One region of the Streptomyces sp. NPDC127119 genome, then DNA from elsewhere that is predicted to be linked to it. Evidence: predicted binding sites of a transcription regulator. Region 1 holds the regulator's gene; the other holds the start of a gene.
What was found. The regulator HrcA, encoded in region 1, represses chaperone genes, less so after heat shock. The targets are predictions, from matches to a motif close to TTNGCACTCNGNNNNNCNGAGTGCNAA.

Region 1 (5,846 bases):
AACCCCGGACGGGCCGAGGTACCCAGGGGCGCGGGGAACTGCGCAATCCTGTGCGCCCGCCCCCGCCGGGCCCGCAGCCGGGCCGGTGCTACGACCAGCGCCCCGTCCGGCCCAGCAGCAGCGCCACCGCCGCCGTCCCCGCCGTGGACGTCCGCAACACGCTGCGCCCCAGCCGGCAGGCCCGCGCCCCGGCCTCGGTGAACGTCGCCAACTCCTCCGGGGAGACACCCCCTTCGGGCCCGACGACCAGCACGATCGACCCGGCGGCGGGCAACTCGACCGTGGCGAGGGGCTCACCGGGATACCCCCGGTCCTCGTGCAGCACCGCAGCGAACTCCGCTTTGGCGAGAAACGCAGCAACCTGCTTCGTCGACATCGCGTCCGCGACCTCCGCGAACCGCACCCGCCGCGACTGCTTGCCCGCCTCACGCGCGGTCGCCCGCCACTTCGCCAGCGCCTTGAGCCCCCGCTCGCCCTTCCACTGCGTGATGCAACGCGAGGCCGCCCAGGGGACGATCGCGTCGACGCCGGTCTCCGACATGGTCTCGACGGCGAGTTCACCCCGGTCGCCCTTGGGCAGCGCCTGCACGACGGTGATACGGGGCGCGGGCGGCGGCTCCTCGTGCACGACGTGGAGGTCCGCCACGACGAGCCGGTCCTTGCCCTCGGCCGTCATGACGACGCCCTCGGCCCAGCGGCCCCGCCCGTCGGTGAGGACGACGTCCTCGCCGGTGTGCAGCCGTTTCACGGACACCGCGTGCCGCCCTTCGGGCCCGTCGAGCACGAACTGCGGCCCGCCGGGCACCTCGTCGACCACGAACACCGGCGCGGTCATCGCCCGACGCCCCCGCCCTGCTCGGCCGACAACGCTGTCCTGGCGGCGGCGAGTTCGGCGGCCAGCACCTCCACCAGCTGTCCGGCGGGCAGTTCGCGGGCGAGCCGGTGCCCCTGTCCCGCCCACAGCGCCATGCCCTGCGCGTCCCCCGCCTTGGCGGCGGCCTTGCGCAGCGCGGAGGTGAGGTGGTGCACCTCGGGATAGGCGGCGGGCGCGTACGGCCCGTGCTCGCGCATGAAGCGGTTCATCAGCCCGCGCGCGGGTCTGCCGGAGAACGCCCGCGTCAGCTGCGTACGCACGAAGAGGGGGTTGGTCAGCGCCTGCTTGTGCAGGGCGTTGGCCCCGGACTCGGGGGTGGCGAGGAAGGCGGTGCCCAGCTGGGCGGCGCTCGCGCCGGCGGCCAGCGCCGCGGCGATCTGGCTGCCGCGCATGATGCCGCCGGCCGCGACGATCGGGATCTGCACGGTCTCGCGGACGAGCGCGACGAGCGACAGCAGTCCGATGCCGGAGCCGTCGGTCTCCGGGTTGTCGCGGTGGGTGCCCTGGTGGCCGCCGGCTTCGACGCCCTGCACGATGACGGCGTCGGCGCCCGCCCACTGCACGGCCTGCGCCTCCTCGGCGGTGGTCGCGGTGACGAGGGTGAGCGTGCCGGCCCGGCTCAGGGAGTCCAGGACGTCACGGGTGGGGCAGCCGAAGTGGAAGGAGACGACCGGTACCGGGTTGTCGAGGAGGACGGCGAGCTTGGCGTCGTAGCCGTCGTCGCGTCCGCTGTCGGGGTCGCCCAGTTCGGTCTCGTACCAGGAGGACTCACCGGCGAGCTGGTGGGCGTACACCTCGACGGCCGACCGGTCGGCGTACTCGGGCTGCGGCATGAAGAGGTTCACGCCGAACGGCCTGCTGGTGGCCCCGCGCAGCTGCTTGATGTCCTGGTACATGCCGTCGGCGGTCTTGTAGCCGGCGGCGAGAAAACCGAGCCCCCCGGCTTCGGACACGGCCGCGGCGAGCTGCGGCACGGAGACGCCGCCCGCCATCGGGGCCTGCACGATCGGGAGGGGGAAAAGATCGGTCAGCGCGGAGGACATGACGGCATGTTGTCACGTCCTCCGTACAAGTCCGAATCCGGCCGTCCGCCGGGCATAAGCCACAGGAATCATCCTGCGGCGCGCCCGGCGGTCACCTGCGGTTCACCCGTCAGGTACGGCCGTTGAAGGCATCCTTCAGCCGGGAGAACAAGCCCTGCTGACCGGGCTGGAACTGCCCCGTGGGCCGCTCCTCGCCGCGCATCTGGGCCAGCTCCCGCAGGACCCGCTCCATCTCGGGGTCGAGCTTCGTGGGCGTCATGACCTCGACGTGCACGATGAGGTCGCCGCGTCCGCCGCCCCGCAGATGGGTGATGCCGCGCCCGTGCTTGGGGATCGACTGCCCGGACTGCGTCCCGGGGCGGATGTCGACTTCTTCGAGTCCGTCGAGCGTCTCCAGCGGGACCTTGGTGCCGAGCGCCGCCGCGGTCATCGGGATGGTGACCGTGCAGTGCAGATCGTCGCCGCGCCGCTGGAACATGTTGTGCGGCAGCTCGTGGATCTCCACGTACAGGTCGCCGGCGGGGCCGCCGCCGGGGCCGACCTCGCCCTCGCCCGCGAGCTGGATCCGGGTGCCGTTGTCGACACCGGCGGGGATCTTCACGGTCAGGGTCCGGCGCGAGCGCACCCGTCCGTCGCCCGCGCACTCGGGGCACGGTGTCGGGACGACCGTTCCGAAGCCCTGGCACTGGGGACACGGCCGGGAGGTCATGACCTGGCCCAGGAAGGACCGCGTGACCTGGGACACCTCGCCGCGACCGCGGCACATGTCACAGGTCTGCGCGGACGTGCCGGGGGCCGCGCCCTCACCGCTGCAGGTGGTGCAGACGACGGCCGTGTCGACCTGGATGTCCTTCGTCGTGCCGAAGGCGGCCTCGTCGAGCTCTATCTCCAGCCGGATCATCGCGTCCTGGCCGCGCCGCGTGCGGGACCGGGGTCCACGCTGCGACGCCGTGCCGAAGAACGCGTCCATGATGTCCGAGAAGTTGCCGAAGCCGCCGGCGCCGAAGCCGCCCGCGCCACCGCCGCCCGCCTGGGACAGCGGGTCGCCGCCGAGGTCGTAGACCTGCTTCTTCTGCGGGTCCGACAACACCTCGTACGCGGCGTTGATCTCCTTGAAGCGCTCTTGCGTCTTCGGATCGGGATTGACGTCCGGGTGCAGCTCGCGGGCGAGCCGCCGGAATGCCTTCTTGATCTCGTCCTGGGACGCGTCGCGGCGCACGCCGAGTACGGCGTAGTAGTCCGTGGCCACTTACGACTCCGCCAGGATCTGTCCTACGTACCGTGCCACCGCTCGTACCGCTCCCATCGTTCCGGGGTAATCCATGCGCGTCGGTCCGACCACGCCGAGTTTGGCGACTGCTTCGCCGCCCGAACCGTAGCCGACCGAGACCACAGAAGTGGAGTTGAGTCCCTCATGGGCGTTCTCGTGACCGATCCGTACGGCCATGCCCGAATCGTTGACCTCGCCCAGGAGTTTGAGGAGCACGACCTGCTCCTCCAACGCTTCGAGCACCGGACGGATCATGAGGGGAAAATCGTGTCCGAAGCGCGTCAGATTGGCGGTGCCGCCGATCATCAGCCGCTCCTCGGTCTCCTCGACAAGAGTCTCCAGGAGGGTGGAGAGCACGGTCGTGACCGTCCCCCGGTCCTCCGACTCGAAGGCGTCGGGGAGATCCTGCACCAGTTGGGGGACATCCGCGAAACGGCGCCCCGTGATCCGGCTGTTGAGCCGCGCGCGCAGATCTGCCACGGAGACCTCCCCGAAGGGGGCCGGGCAGTCCACCATGCGCTGCTCGACCCGCCCGGTGTCCGTGATCAGGACGAGCATGACGCGGGCCGGGGCCAGCGCGAGCAGCTCCACATGACGCACGGTCGAGCGGGTCAGTGACGGGTACTGGACGACGGCCACCTGGCGGGTGAGCTGTGCGAGGAGCCGCACGGTCCGCCCCACGACGTCGTCGAGGTCGACGGCACCGTCCAGGAAGTGATGGATCGCCCGCCGCTCCGGCGCGGTCATCGGCTTGACGCCCGCGAGCTTGTCGACGAAGAGGCGGTAGCCCTTGTCCGTGGGGATGCGCCCCGCACTGGTGTGCGGCTGCGCGATGTACCCCTCGTCCTCCAGGACCGCCATGTCGTTGCGGACGGTCGCCGGTGACACCCCCAGCCGGTGGCGCTCCGTGAGCGCCTTCGAGCCGACCGGCTCCTCCGTGCCCACGTAGTCCTGGACGATGGCGCGCAGCACTTCGAGCCTGCGTTCACTGAGCATCGCGCACACCTCCCGTGGTCTTCCGCGCGGTCATCGGTCGTCAGTCGGTCGTCATCGGCGGTGTCGCCTGGCACTCAGCGCGCGCGAGTGCCAGCATCCCCGCGCCAAGTGTACGGCCGGTGGGTACGGGCCGGGCAAGGGCGGGCCTGCGATGTCGTGACGCCGGGCACATCGGGCAGGCGACGTGTACGAGGGTGTCCCGCTCTGTCGGGAACATGCAGGCGCGGCCGACAGGGTTAGCGTCGGCGCATGAACGTGACATGGGAGGGGTCCGGGCGCGACGGGACCGGCTGGGAGGAGCTGTCCCCGTACGCGGGGCGTTGCCGGCTCCCGGGGTGGGACTGCACGGCCGGGCTCGTGGTCGGCGAGGACGCGGCGCTCATGATCGACGCGGGATCGAGCGTGCGGGAGGGCGCGTGGCTGCGCACGCGGGCGCACGGGTTGCTCGGGGGCGGGCGCGTCACGCACCTCGCGCTCACGCATCCGCACTTCGACCATGTCTTCGGGGCGGCGGCGTTCGCGGGGGCCGAGGTGTTCGCGGCGGGCGCCGTGGGGGTCCCCCCGGTCGAGCGAAGCCGGGACTGGGGGAGGGTCCTGGGCGAGGGCCGGGAGGAACTGCTCGCGGACGCGGTGCGCAACGGCGCCGATCCCGCGGAGGCGGCCGAGGCGGCGGATCTCCTGGTACGGCCCCGGCATCTCGTCTCCGGCGAGTGGACGCTCGATCTGGGCGGCGGCCGACAGGTCCTGCTGGCGAACGTGGGCCCCGGGCACACCGGCCACGACCTCGCGGTCCTGGTCGCCGGGCCCGGTTCACCGGAGATCGTCTTCTGCGGCGACCTGGTCGAGGAGTCCGGCGAACCCCAGGCCGGACCGGACGCCGTGCCCTCCCGGTGGCCCGCCGCGCTGGACCGCCTGCTGGCCCTCGGGGGCGAGGACGCGTTGTACGTGCCCGGGCACGGGGCGGTGGTGGACGCGACGTTCGTACGGGCCCAACGGGAGGCGCTGGCGCGGCGTTTCGACGTGCCGTGAGTCGTGCCGCGAGTCCTGCCGCGAGCGCCGCTCCGGGGTGTCGGTGTACGTGCGGGGCCCGGGCTTCTCCTATCGTCATCCGAATGCGCCAGTACTCAGCGGATCTCACCCCTCCGTGGAAGAAGCCCAAGCCCGTGCCCGAGGTCGCGGCGGAGCCGGGGCTCGTGGTCGAGGAGCCCGGCACCGGGTTCTGCGGTGCCGTGATCCGCTGCGAGGCGGGGACGGTGACGCTGGAGGACCGCTTCGGCAAGCACCGAGTGTTCCCGCTGGAGCCACGCGGCTTCCTCCTGGAGGGGCGCGTGGTGACCCTCGTACGCCCGTCGACCGCGCCGGTACGCCCCACGCGCACGGCATCGGGATCGGTCGCCGTGCCCGGGGCGCGGGCCCGGGTGGCCCGTGCGGGACGCATCTACGTGGAGGGCCGCCACGACGCCGAACTGGTGGAGCGGGTCTGGGGCGACGACCTGCGCATCGAGGGCGTCGTCGTCGAGTACCTGGAGGGCATCGACGACCTGCCCGCCATCGTCGACGAGTTCGCCCCCGGGCCCGACGCTCGGCTCGGGGTCCTGGTCGACCACCTGGTCCCCGGCACGAAGGAATCGCGTATCGCGGACGCCGTGACGAGCGAGTACGC
Region 2 (6,732 bases), on a different contig from region 1:
CCCGTACACCGCCTTCCTCAGTGACTACCTGGTCAAGGAGGACTACGGGTACTTCAAGAAGATGCAGGCCACGGGCGTCTCCCTGAACAACCACACCCTCCACCACCGCTATATGCCCGGACTGTCGTACGCCGCGCAGAAGCGTGAGATCTGCGGGATGCAGGACGTGATCGAGAAGCGGTACGGAAAGCGGCCGACGCTCTTCCGCCCGCCTTTCGGCAACTACAACGAGGACACCCTGCGGGCCGCCAAGGCCTGCGGCATCAAGGCGGCGCCCCTCTGGAACGAGGAGGTCTTCGTCGACCACTGGGAGTACCGGGAGTGGGACCGCGACCTGCGCCCCGGAGACATCGTTCTCAGCCACTTCCGCGGCAAGGAGGACTGGCAGGGCACGATGCCCGACATGGTCCGCCGCTTCCTGAAGCTGATCACCGACAAGGGGTACGCGGTGGCACGCCTGGAGGACTACCTGTGAGGCGCCGGGGGGCCACCGCCGCACTTCTGGCAGGCGTGCTCTGTCTCGCCGGCTGCGCCCAGTCCGTCGACCCCATCGAACGGCTGGGCAAGAAGGCGGCGGAGAAGGTACGCACACACGGGCCCCCGGTGGACGCGTACCGCCGCTGGGGGCTGAGCGCCCCGCTCGCCCGCGCGCCGGGCCCGTCCGTCCCGCGGCCCGCCTTACGGGCCGCGGGGCCCGGCCTGCCGCCCGTGGTGGACCGCGTCCCGACCCGCGACAAGGTCGTCTTCCTGACTTTCGACGACGGCGCGGAGAGGGATCCGCGGTTCGTCGACATGGTGCGGGAGCTGCGGCTGCCGGTGAGCGTGTTCCTCACGGACAGCGTCGTGGGGCCGGGGTACGCGCACTTCGGCCGGCTGCGGGCGGTCGGTGCGAGCGTGCAGAACCACACGCTCGATCATCCGTATCTGCCGGGGCTGCCGTACGAGGGGCAGCGGGCGGAGATCTGCGGGCAGCAGGAGAAGCTGAAGCGGCGGTTCGGGATTCGGCCCCGGCTGTTCCGGCCGCCGTACGGCGAATACAACGGCGACACGTTGCGGGCCGCGGGGGATTGTGGGATCGCTGCGGTTGTTCTCTGGCGGGATCCTGCGCGGTTGCGGGCGGGGGACATTCTTCACTGTCCTGAGGGGGGTGGGGCGTTGACGGGGGCGACCGTCGGGATGCTGCGCCGCGTCCAGGAGCAGGGGTTCGCTGTGGGGCGCCTGGAGGACTACCTGTAGGGGCGCCGGCTTTTTCTCGCCCCCGCCGCCCCTACCCGTCCCGTTCACGCATGGGGGCTGCGCCCCCTCGCCCCCCTTTGCGCAGTTCCCCGCGCCCCTGGGGGGGTGGGGGTAGAGGGGAGAGTGCGGAAGGTGGGCGGGGGAAGGGCGGGCGCGGGCGTTTTTCAGGGGCGCGGGGAACTGCGCAATCCTTTGGGTGCGCCCCCACCAGGTCGCAGCCGACCACGCTCCAGCCCATCCGGCGCTTGAGGACAACAGGGGGCCGGGGGCGCAGGCCCAGGGGCGGCAACCCCCGATTCCGACCCGCCCGGATACCGCCAACCGCCGGAGGCAACTGGCACTCCGCTTGACCGAGTGCTAATCGCAGTCATAGTCTCGGCTCTGGCACTCACCGCAGGAGAGTGCCAATAGCGACGGGCAGGTCCGGCACCCGCGACGACGGATCCACCTGGTCGCCACCTCAGACAGTTAACCCCGTGAGATCTCCGAAGGGGGAGGTCGGATCGTGACGACCACCAGCTCCAAGGTTGCCATCAAGCCGCTCGAGGACCGCATTGTGGTCCAGCCGCTCGACGCCGAGCAGACCACCGCCTCTGGCCTGGTCATTCCGGACACGGCGAAGGAGAAGCCCCAGGAGGGCGTCGTCCTGGCCGTTGGTCCGGGCCGCTTCGAGAACGGCGAGCGGCTTCCGCTCGACGTGAAGACCGGCGACATCGTGCTTTACAGCAAGTACGGCGGCACCGAAGTGAAGTACAGCGGCGAGGAGTACCTCGTCCTCTCGGCCCGCGACGTACTCGCGATCATCGAGAAGTAATTCACCCAGGTTTGCTTTGAACTGCGCCCCTGGCCCCAGCGAGTACTGAACACGAGTACTAAAAAGCGCCGGGTGCCGGGGGCGCCGTTCGTTTTTTGAGAGGACTGAATCAGCTCCATGGCGAAGATCCTGAAGTTCGACGAGGACGCCCGTCGCGCCCTTGAGCGCGGCGTCAACAAGCTTGCCGACACCGTGAAGGTGACGATCGGCCCCAAGGGCCGCAACGTCGTCATCGACAAGAAGTTCGGCGCCCCCACCATCACCAACGACGGCGTCACCATCGCCCGCGAGGTCGAGCTCGACGACCCGTACGAGAACCTCGGCGCCCAGCTGGTGAAGGAGGTGGCGACCAAGACCAACGACATCGCGGGTGACGGTACGACCACCGCCACCGTGCTGGCCCAGGCGCTCGTCCGCGAGGGCCTGAAGAACGTCGCCGCCGGCGCGTCCCCCGCCCTCCTCAAGAAGGGCATCGACGCGGCCGTCGCCGCGGTCTCCGAGGAGCTCCTCGCGACCGCGCGCCCGATCGACGAGAAGTCCGACATCGCGGCCGTCGCCGGTCTGTCCGCGCAGGACAGCCAGGTCGGCGAGCTCATCGCCGAGGCGATGGACAAGGTCGGCAAGGACGGTGTCATCACCGTCGAGGAGTCCAACACCTTCGGTCTGGAGCTGGACTTCACCGAGGGCATGGCCTTCGACAAGGGCTACCTGTCCCCGTACATGGTGTCCGACCAGGAGCGTATGGAGGCCGTCCTCGACGACCCGTACATCCTGATCCACCAGGGCAAGGTCTCCTCCATCCAGGACCTGCTTCCCCTGCTTGAGAAGGTCATCCAGACCAACGCGTCGAAGCCGCTGCTGATCATCGCCGAGGACGTCGAGGGCGAAGCCCTGTCGACCCTGGTCGTGAACAAGATCCGCGGCACCTTCAACGCGGTGGCCGTCAAGGCCCCCGGCTTCGGCGACCGCCGCAAGGCCATGCTCGGTGACATCGCGACGCTCACCGGCGCCACGGTCATCGCCGAGGAGGTCGGCCTCAAGCTCGACCAGGTCGGCCTGGACGTGCTGGGCACCGCCCGCCGCGTGACCGTCACCAAGGACGACACGACCATCGTCGACGGCGGCGGCAACAGCGCCGACGTGGCCGGCCGTGTCAACCAGATCAAGGCCGAGATCGAGTCCACGGACTCCGACTGGGACCGCGAGAAGCTCCAGGAGCGCCTCGCGAAGCTGGCCGGCGGCGTGTGCGTGATCAAGGTCGGCGCCGCCACCGAGGTGGAGCTCAAGGAGAAGAAGCACCGTCTGGAGGACGCCATCTCCGCGACCCGCGCCGCGGTCGAGGAGGGCATCGTCTCCGGTGGTGGCTCCGCGCTCGTCCACGCCGTGAAGGTCCTCGAAGGCAACCTCGGCAAGACCGGCGACGAGGCGACCGGTGTCGCCGTCGTCCGCAAGGCCGCCGTCGAGCCGCTGCGCTGGATCGCCGAGAACGCCGGCCTGGAGGGTTACGTCATCACCTCCAAGGTCGCCGACCTCGACAAGGGTCAGGGCTTCAACGCCGCGACCGGCGAGTACGGCGACCTGGTCAAGGCCGGCGTCATCGACCCGGTCAAGGTCACGCGCTCCGCCCTGGAGAACGCCGCGTCCATCGCCTCCCTGCTCCTCACGACCGAGACCCTGGTCGTCGAGAAGCCGGCGGAGGAGGAGGCCGAGGCCGGTCACGGTGGCCACGGGCACTCGCACTAGGCGCTCCGCCGAGCGCTCCGCCGGACGTGCGGGGATGTGACCGCGGGTCCGGTGGGGGCTGGTCGCGCGGTTCCCCGCCCCTGACGGGGCGCGGTGCGACTGAGCCAGTACCTGACGAAGGCCCGGTAACCGTTTCGACGGGTACCGGGCCTTCGTGCTGTCGTCGCCTGACGCCTAACGGCACCAACACGCTTACTTCGGGCCGTACTTGCGGCCCGCCTTGGAGCTGACCCCGCCGGCCAGCCCCCGCGGCGTCACCTTCGCCAGGCCCGCAAGTACCTTGTAGCGCGCGTCCGGAATGGACAGGGACTTGCCCCGCGCCAGGTCGGCGAGACCTGCCGTGACCACCTTGTCGGCGTCCAGCCACATCCAGTCGGGGATGTTGTCCGTGCCCATCCCGGCCCGCTCGTGGAACTCGGTCCGCACGAACCCGGGACACACCACCATCAGCCGGACGCCGCTGCCCGCCAGGTCCCTCGCCACGCCCTGGGTGAACTGCACGACCCACGCCTTCGACGCCCCGTACGTACCGCGGGGGGTGAACGCGGCCATCGACGCCACGTTGACGACTCCGCCGCGCCCGCGCTCCCGCATGGCCTCGGCCGCCGCCGAGGTGAGCCGGAGCACCGCCTCGCAGTGCACCTTGAGCATCTTCAGCTCGTCCGCCATCGGTACGTCCAGATAGAGGCCCTTGTTGCCGAAGCCCGCGTTGTTGACGAGCAGGTCGACCGCGTGTTTGCGGTCCGAGACACGGGCGGCCACCGCCTCGATGCCCTCGTCCGTCGCCAGGTCGGCCGCCAGCACCTCCGCCTCGATGCCGTGCCGGTCGTGCAGTTCCGTCGCCTGCTCGCCGAGCCGCTTGGTGTCACGCGCGACCAGCACGAGGTTGTGCCCGTCGGCGGCCAGCCGCCGTGCGAAGGCGGCACCGATGCCCGCTGTCGATCCCGTAATCAAAGCCGTTGTCATGGCCCAAGGTTAGTGACCGCCGTACTTCTCGACGTACCTCAGCGCCTTCTCCCGTGCCTCCGGGTGCAGGGCGTCGCCCGCCGCCAGCACCCGCGGCAGCAACGTCCGTTCGAGGGTGACCGCGCGGAACTGGAGGGCGGCGGTGACCTCGTGGTCCGGCCGGTGCACGATCTCGATCGGATCGCCCGCCCGTATCTCCCCGGGCTCGATCACCCGCAGATACGCGCCGGACACCCCCTTCTGCGTGAACCGCCTGACCCAGCCCTTCTCGCCCAGGTGGCCCTGGAAGGTGAGGCAGGGGACGCGCCCGGACGTCACTTCGAGCACGACCTCGGAGCCGATGCGCCAGCGCTCCCCGATCTTCGCCCCGGACACGTCGAGACCCTCGGTCGTGAGGTTCTCCCCGAACATCCCGCTGGACAGCGGGCGCCCCAGCTCGCGTTCCCAGTCGTCGAGGTCCTCGCGCGCGAAGGCGTACACCGCCTGGTCGTCGCCGCCGTGGTGCCGCAGCTCGCACACCGCGTCCCCGGCGAGACCGCTCCCGCCGACGCCCTTCGGACCGGGCGCGGCGACCCGGACCGGCCCGTCCACCGGCCGCTTGTCGATCCCGGTCACGCCCTCGGCCTGGTCCGTGTAGTCGACGGCCTCGGGCCGCCCCAGATTCAGAGACAGAAGCTTCATGAAGGCACGCTAGGCGATCCGGGCCAAAAGCGTCGACGCGATATTCCTCGCCGTATCCAAGATTCGCTTATGCTCGAAGGGTGATCGAGGCCCGTCATCTGCGTGTCCTGCGTGCCGTCTCCGCCACCGGCTCCTTCTCGGCGGCGGGGCGCGAACTGGGCTGCACCCAGCCCGCCGTCAGCCAGCAGATGAAGGCGCTCGAAGCCTCCGTCGGCACACCGCTGCTCATCCGCACCGGCCGTGAGATGCGGCTGACCCAGGCCGGCGAGGCCCTCGTACGGCACGCGGCGGGCATCATCGCCGGTCTGACGGCCGCCGAGGAGGAGGTCGCCGCGATCGCGGGGCTGCGCGCGGGCCGGGTGCGCCTGGTCTCGTTCCCGAGTGGAAGCTCCACGCTCGTACCGACCGCGCTCGCCGCCCTGCGCGCGGCCCACCCCGGTACCCGGGTCTCCCTGGAGGAGGCCGAACCGCCGCGCTCCGTGGAGATGCTGCGCGAGGGCGACTGCGACGTGACACTCGCCTTCCGGTACGAGGGCGCGGTGGGCGCCCCGGGAGCGGCTGGGCCGGACGAGTGGGACGACCTGGTGATCCGGCCTCTGCTCACGGACCGGCTCGTCGGTCTGGTCCCCGAGGGGCACCGGCTGGCCCGGGCGGGCACGGTCGCCATAAGCGACCTCGGCGACGAGCCGTGGATCGCCGGCTGCCCGCGCTGCCGGGCCCAGCTGGTCGAGGTCTGTGAGAGCGCGGGCTTCACCCCGCGCATCGACTTCGCGACCGACGACTATCCGGCGGTGGTCGGTCTGGTCGGGGCGGGGCTCGGGGTCGCGGTCCTGCCCGAACTGGCCATCGAATCCGTACGGCCCAAAGGTGCACGCACAGTGACGGTGGAGCCCGCGGTGCGACGCGAGATCGTCGCGCTCACGCTGCCGGATCTGGCCCAGGTGCCCGCCGTGGCGGCCACCCTGGACCAGCTGGCCAGGGCCGCCGCCCGCTGAACCGGGTTCCACGGGGTCCGGTTTCGCGGGGTCCTCGTCCTAGGCGGCGCGGGGTATGCCCCGGGGGACGTGAAGAAGGGGCACACGCGCGCGTGTTGGTTCGGAGAAACGTTCCTTCAGTGGTGTGACGGGTCGCCCCCGCTCGACGCCGAGACCAGGCGGTTGCGCGCCCGTCCCATGAGTTCCTCGCGCTCGTCCTCGGTCAGGCCGCCCCACACGCCGTAGGGCTCGCGCACCGCCAGCGCGTGCGCAGCGCACTCCGCTCGCACCGGGCACCGCATGCAGACCTCTTTGGCC

Region 2: a site for HrcA is predicted at 1,571-1,597, ahead of groES (co-chaperone GroES). Genes of this name have one in related genera too.

What each region holds. Positions count from the first base shown of each region.
Region 1 covers NZ_JBHXTO010000264.1:374-6,219, reverse strand. Annotated here, with positions in the region: gene ACFVH5_RS43655 (16S rRNA (uracil(1498)-N(3))-methyltransferase) at 89-835, opposite strand; gene ACFVH5_RS43650 (nitronate monooxygenase) at 832-1,917, opposite strand; gene dnaJ (molecular chaperone DnaJ) at 2,027-3,166, opposite strand; gene hrcA (heat-inducible transcriptional repressor HrcA) at 3,167-4,183, opposite strand; gene ACFVH5_RS43635 (MBL fold metallo-hydrolase) at 4,433-5,212, shown strand; gene ACFVH5_RS43630 (DUF3097 domain-containing protein) at 5,296-5,846, shown strand, end outside.
Region 2 covers NZ_JBHXTO010000038.1:53,179-59,910, reverse strand. Annotated here, with positions in the region: gene ACFVH5_RS18890 (polysaccharide deacetylase family protein) at 1-475, shown strand, start outside; gene ACFVH5_RS18885 (polysaccharide deacetylase family protein) at 472-1,236, shown strand; gene groES (co-chaperone GroES) at 1,742-2,050, shown strand; gene groL (chaperonin GroEL) at 2,168-3,793, shown strand; gene ACFVH5_RS18870 (SDR family NAD(P)-dependent oxidoreductase) at 3,986-4,759, opposite strand; gene ACFVH5_RS18865 (MOSC domain-containing protein) at 4,769-5,440, opposite strand; gene ACFVH5_RS18860 (LysR family transcriptional regulator) at 5,521-6,435, shown strand; gene ACFVH5_RS18855 (WhiB family transcriptional regulator) at 6,552-6,732, opposite strand, start outside.